DNA from 2 places in the Bradyrhizobium sp. BR 10261 genome. Region 1 is predicted to be linked to the other one. Evidence: predicted binding sites of a transcription regulator. Region 1 holds the regulator's gene; the other holds the start of a gene.
What was found. The regulator LexA, encoded in region 1, represses DNA repair genes until DNA is damaged. The targets are predictions, from matches to a motif close to TGTTCNNNNTGTGTTCNG.

Region 1 (3,251 bases):
GATTGCCGGTGACGGTCAGAACGTCGCGGTGCGCGCCAGGGACGGTCAGCTGCACCTGATCAGGGCGAAGAAGGACAATTTCCTGCTGAAGGAGTGGCTTGCAGCGGACGCTGATCCACGCGATGCGGCGAGCAGCTCGCTCGGCGACGGCGTGTCGTGCGACGATGCCGGCTGCGTGACGCCGCTTGCCGACGGCCACATGGTCGCGCTGGCGCTCCGCATCGACGCGCTGGCTGATGATTGCAGTCGCGCGGCCCTGGTGGTGACGGCAAAGCCTGCGCCGCCGGATTGCACCGGGATGGTGATCGATCGGCCGCGTCTGGCGAGCCAGGGCGCGCTAGCGCTGACACGTCGCGGCGATGGCTTTGCCATTGCGGCGGCGAGGGCGAGAGGCGCAAACCGCCCCTGGTCGCCGGCGGCGGCCGGCGATGGAGATTTCGAAGGGACCCTCATGCCGCGGTCCGCAGCTCCGCGCGCCAAGGACGCAACACCGTCCGAGGCCGATCTTCAGGCCGAGGATTGAGGCATGATCCGGAAAAGTCTGTAGCGGTCCTCCGGCGCGACAAACGCGAAAACGCGTTTGCGCGGAGATCATGCCCAAATTAGGCCGGTTCAACCGATCGGCAGGACCGGAGGTGTCGGCTGTCTGTCGGCGGCAACTTGCGGCTTGTGCTCGCGCTCACCGAGCGGCTGGGTCACCGGCAGTTGCAGCACGGTTGCGCGCTGGCCTTCGACGAGCTGGGTCACCAGCACGTATTTGCCATCGGGGAATTCGATCGCGTCGTGATGACGATCGGGAATGTGCGGATCGACCTTGCCGAACTTGCCGACGCGCGAATTGATAGTGCGCGTCCAGATCCACCTGTTGTCGTAGCGGACGTTGTCGGCGAAGGCGAGCTCCGTTCCCGGCAGCAGGCAGACCGCGACCGACATGTCGGCTTCGGAGGCGAAGCCGCGCGTCGAGGTGCCGCGGAAGGTTGTCGTGACGATCGTCTCGCCGACTTCTGCGGGACGCGTCGCGACGGCATGCAAGCTATAGTCACACATCGGGTGCTCCTCATCAGCGATAGAGCACCCGCGCCTCTTCTGAGGCGCAGGCCTCTATCAGAGTGGAAGCCTGCGATCATATGCCATGTTGGGGGCAAATCTGCGGCTTGAGTCTGCAGGCTGCCATCACAATTTCTTTTTCAGATGTCCGAGGAACAAAGGCTGCTTCCGTGCATTCCGAGAGCTTCTTCGTTAGCGCCCAGCCGGTGCCGACCAACCCGAATAAGGCCAGGCCGGCTGCGCCTGTTGCCCGACGGCGTTGCGGGCATTGCGGAATTGTTCGTTCGTCGCCTGTGGCGACCTGCGAACGTGATGCTGCGGCTGCGCAGCGAAGGTTTGCGACGCTGATATTGCGATCAGCGCCATCGCGACGGTACTCAGAATGATCTTACGCATGGCGGTCTCCTCGGTCTCGCAAGGCCTGCGAAGCGATGCGTGCTTCGTCATGGCGTGCCGGGGATGTAGCGCGGGAGAGGTGGCCGGATAATCTGGAGAAAACCAGAAAAACTATCCAGCCGGAGCGGACAATCGTCCGCTTCAACCTTGAGGGCGCGCTTGCCAGGTGGCGGCGTGCGCCGCGTTCAGTATTTGCGGTACAGCCCGATCAGCTTGCCCTGGATCTTGACCCGGTTGGGCGGCAGAATCCGGACCTCGTAGGCGGCGTTTGCCGGCTCGAGCGCGATCGAGGCGCCGCGGCGGCGGAAACGCTTGAGCGTGGCTTCCTCGTCGTCGATCAGGGCCACCACGATATCGCCGGTGTCGCAGCTCTCGTTGCGCTGGATCAGCGCCATGTCGCCGTCGAGAATGCCGGCATCGACCATGGAATCACCGCGGACTTCGAGCGCGTAGTGCTCGCCCGCGCCGAGCATGTCGGGCGGGACGCTGATGGTGTGGCTGCGCGTCTGCAAGGCCTCGATCGGCGTACCGGCCGCGATCCGGCCCATCACGGGAACTGCGACAGGGCGTTCGCCCTCATCGACGGGCGGGCTCGACATCGTGCGCACCTTGCCGAGATTGCCCTCGATGACGCTCGGCGTGAAGCCGCGACGGCTGCCGGCAGCCGCCTGGAGTTCAGGCAGCTTGATCACTTCGATGGCGCGGGCCCGGTTGGGCAGGCGGCGGATGAAGCCGCGCTCCTCAAGCGCGGTGATCAGGCGATGGATGCCCGACTTGGAGCGCAGGTCGAGCGCATCCTTCATCTCGTCGAAGGAGGGCGGCACGCCGCTTTCCTTCAATCGCTCGCTGATGAACCGCAGGAGCTCGTATTGTTTGCGCGTTAACATCTCGACCAAAATCCCCCTGACGATGTCGCTCGATTCCGAGACGCTGAATTCAGCAGTAAGCCGCTACATGCTCGAAACAAATCATGAACGGACCCTATATGTTCGATACATGTTCCGCAACTGCTTAATTTACCGTGAACGCGACAAAGTTCGCGGAACAGTTGCGTCGGCGCGCTCACTCCGGCAGTCGCAAGACCTCGCAAGGCGTGCCGGAAGCGGCCTTCGCTGCGAACGGCGCGCGCACGAGAAGTGCCTGTGCCGCAGCGAGATTCGCCAACAGTGAGGAATCCTGGTGGTTGACGGGAAGAGCGACGAGCGTGCCGTCGTCCCGCGTCTCCAGACGCGCACGCAGATAATCCTCGCGCTGGTCATTGGCCCCGAGGTCGCGACCGAGCACGGCGCGTTCGCGGCGATGATGAATCATTGAGCGGCCCGACAGCGCGCGAATCAGCGGCACCAGAAACAGGAAGCCGCAGACGTAGGATGACACGGGATTGCCGGGCAGGCCGATGACGCGCATCGGCCCGAGCTGCCCGTTCATCATCGGCTTGCCCGGCCGCATCGCGATCTTCCAGAACGCCATCGAGATACCTTCGTGCCGAAGCGCCTGCTGCACCAGATCGTGGTCACCGACAGACGCTCCGCCGGTCGTGATCAGGATGTCGGCGCCGGATTCGCGGGCGCGGCGGATGCCCGAGGTCGTGGCGGCAAGCGTGTCGGCGGCGACGCCGAGATCGATGGTGTCGGCACCCTCGCTGCGGGCGAGGGCGTGCAGGGCGTAGCCATTGGAATAGACGATCTGGCCGGGGCCGGGTGTCGAGCCCGGCATCACCAGCTCGTCGCCGGTTGCGAGAATCGCGACCTTAGGACGGCGATGAACGCTCAGCTGCGGATGGTTCATGCCCGCGGCGAGCGCAAGGT
Region 2 (3,251 bases), on a different contig from region 1:
AGAGCACGATGCCGTCACCGCCGATCACCGCTTCGCAGTCGCAAGCCGTGTCGAGGCGATCACGGCCGTCGACGAAGACGAGCTTCGGAGCCTCGGGCAACGCGACCACCGCGCGCTTCAGCGCCCACAGCGAGGCGCGCAGAATGTTGTCGCGGTCGATCCGCGCGGGCGAAGCGACGGCGACGGAGACCTGCGCGGTGGCGCAGATCCTGTCGAACAATTTTTCGCGCTCTTCCGCCGTCAGGCGCTTGGAATCGTCGATGCCGCGCGGGATGCGATCAGGATCCAGGATCACCGCAGCCGCGACCACGGGGCCGGCGAGCGGCCCGCGGCCGGCCTCGTCGCAGCCCGCGACCGGCCAGATGCCCCGCTTGATCAGCGCGCGCTCGCGGCGGAAACTTGCCTTGACAGGCGCAGCCTTCTTCTCAGGGGCCTTTTCTGGCGCATCCTTGACTGGCTTCTTGGCGGACTTGTCCCGAATCATGGCCGGGATCGTGCGCAAGCCGGCTCGCCGGCGCAACCGGGAACTCCGCGCAATTCCCGTTATTCAGCGCCGCCCCTTCCGCCTCAGAACAGGCTGAGCTGCTCGCCGTTCTGCTTCGGCTTGGTAAAATGATCCGTCGTCAGCTTCGAGCGGCGCTTGTTCAGCCCAAGCCGGTCGCAGGCGATCTCGAAGCGGCGGCCGATGGTCCAGGCCATCGGGCCTGTGCCCTTCATCCGCTCGCCCCATTTCGAATCGTAGTCGCGGCCGCCGCGCATGTCGCGGATCAGGGTGAAGACGTGGCGATAGCGGTCCGGATAATTCGCCATCAGCCATTCGCGGAAGAGATCGCGCACCTCCAGCGGCAGCCGCAGCAAAACGTAGGAGGCTTCCTTGACACCGGCATGCGCCGCGGCGTCGAGGATGCGCTCGATCTCGGAATCGTTCAGGGCGGGGATCACGGGCGCGACCATCACCGTGGTGGGGATGCCGGCCTCCGAGAGCTGCTTCAGCGCCTCCAGCCGCTTCGGCGGCGTCGAGGCGCGCGGCTCCATGGTCCGTGCGAGCTTCGGGTCGAGCGAGGTCACCGAGATCGCGACCTTGGCAAGGTTGCGCTTGGCCATGCGGGCGAGAATGTCGATGTCGCGCACGACCAGCGCTGACTTGGTGACGATGCCGACGGGATGGCCGGTGCGCTCCAGCACCTCCAGAATGCCGCGCATGATTTTGCGCTCGCGCTCGATCGGCTGGTAGGGATCGGTGTTGGTGCCGATCGCGATCATCCGCGGCTCGTAGCCTGCGGCCGCGAGCTCCTTCTCGAGCAGAACAGGCGCCTCGGGCTTGGCGAACAGCTTTGACTCGAAGTCGAGCCCCGGCGACAGGCCGAGATAGGCGTGCGTCGGCCGCGCGAAGCAATAGACGCAGCCATGCTCGCAGCCGCGATAGGGATTGATTGAACGGTCGAAGCCGATGTCGGGCGAGTCGTTGCGGGTGATCACCTTGCGCGAGGTGTCGACGCCGACAATGGTCTTGAACGGCGGCAGATCGTCCAGGCTCTGCCAGCCATCGTCGAAGGCGACGCGCGCCTCGGCCTCATAGCGGCCACTGGCGTTGGACTGGGCGCCCCGCCCCCGCCTGCGCTGGCGGTCGATGGCGACCGCCAGTTCAGGAAAGTCAGAAGGCGCACCCGCCGGCTCGGAGGGCGCCGTGACCGGCGGGTGCTTGAGAGCAGAAGAAGAAGCTGGACTCATGCATTCAAGATAGCACGCCAAAGGAACAAATCAAGAACAAGAATCGAAAACGGGAAAACAACCCCATGCACAGTAGGCTGCCCAAACTTCGCGCGCGGTCCCTTGACCTCACGCAACACCGCGTGACCTCGATCCCGTTTGATGCGGCGGAAGGATCGATCTCGCCGGAACCCGGTTGATGACGATCCCGGGCGAAGGTCGGCATGATCATGACATTTCAACAACATCAGTCCGCTGCAAGCAGCGACCTCGATCTCCTCGATCGCTACTGGCGTGCGGCCAACTATCTCTCCGTCGGGCAAATCTACCTGTTGGATAACCCGCTGCTGCGCGAGCCGCTCCGGCCCGAGCACATCAAGCCGCGCCTGCTCGGCCATTGGGGCACGACGCCGGGGCTGAACTTCATCTATGCGCACCTCAACCGCGTCATCCGCGCGCTGGACCTGAGCGTGCTCTATGTCTGCGGTCCCGGCCATGGCGGCCCGGGCATGGTGGCGAACACTTATCTCGAAGGCAGCTACAGCGAGGTCTATCCTGACATCCCGCGCGATGCGGACGGACTGCGAAAACTGTTCAGGCAATTCTCCTTCCCCGGCGGCATCCCTAGCCATGCCGCGCCGGAAACGCCGGGCTCGATCCACGAAGGCGGCGAGCTCGGCTACGCGCTGGTGCACGCCTATGGCGCTGCCTTCGACAATCCTGACCTGATCGTTGCCTGCGTCGTCGGCGACGGTGAGGCCGAGACCGGCCCACTGGCAGCGTCCTGGCATTCCAACAAGTTCCTCAATCCCGCACATGATGGCGCCGTGCTGCCGATCCTGCACCTCAACGGCTACAAGATCGCGGGTCCAACAGTGCTCGGCCGGATGCCCGACAGCGAGATCCGCGATCTGTTCCGCGGGTTCGGCCATGAACCGCTGTTCGTCGCAGGCGACGATCCCAAACTGATGCACCGGGTGATGGCCGATGCGCTCGACGTCGCGATCGCCAGCATCCGCTCGATCCAGCAGCACGCCCGCGACGGGCGTGCGAGCGTGGAGCGGCCACGCTGGCCGATGATCGTGCTGCGCAGCCCGAAGGGCTGGACCGGCCCGAAGGAGGTTGACGGGAAAAAGGTCGAAGGCTTTTGGCGCGCGCATCAGGTGCCCGTCGCGAACTGCCGCGAGAACCCCGCTCACTTGAAGATTCTCGAAGACTGGATGCGCAGCTACGAGCCGGACCAGCTGTTCGACGCGAGCGGCGCGCTCATTCCCGAGCTTCAGGCCCTCGCGCCCCAAGGTAACAGACGCATGGGCGCCAACCCGCACGCCAATGGCGGGCTGCTCAAGAAGGAGCTGAAGCTGCCCGACTTCCGCAGCTTTGCCGTCGAGGTGCCGCGGCCCGGCGGCGTGACAAGCGAAGCCACACGCGAGCTTGGCAAGTTCCTGCGCGACGTCATCCGCCTCAACGCCGGGGAGCGCAATTTCCGCATCATGGGTCCTGACGAGACCGCATCAAACCGGCTCGATGCCGTGTTCGAT

Region 2: HYH07_RS00015 (PA0069 family radical SAM protein) is a predicted target of LexA. The motif match lies at 1,753-1,770, and genes of this name have one in related genera.

What each region holds. Positions count from the first base shown of each region.
Region 1 covers NZ_JACOFQ010000031.1:74,179-77,429, reverse strand. The annotation lists gene HYH07_RS29350 (ComEC/Rec2 family competence protein) at 1-523, shown strand, start outside; gene HYH07_RS29345 (hypothetical protein) at 613-1,047, opposite strand; gene HYH07_RS29340 (hypothetical protein) at 1,240-1,443, opposite strand; gene lexA (transcriptional repressor LexA) at 1,629-2,330, opposite strand; gene glp (gephyrin-like molybdotransferase Glp) at 2,506-3,251, opposite strand, start outside.
Region 2 covers NZ_JACOFQ010000001.1:2,600-5,850, reverse strand. The annotation lists gene HYH07_RS00020 (ribonuclease HII) at 1-484, opposite strand, end outside; gene HYH07_RS00015 (PA0069 family radical SAM protein) at 568-1,731, opposite strand; gene HYH07_RS00010 (phosphoketolase) at 1,941-3,251, shown strand, end outside.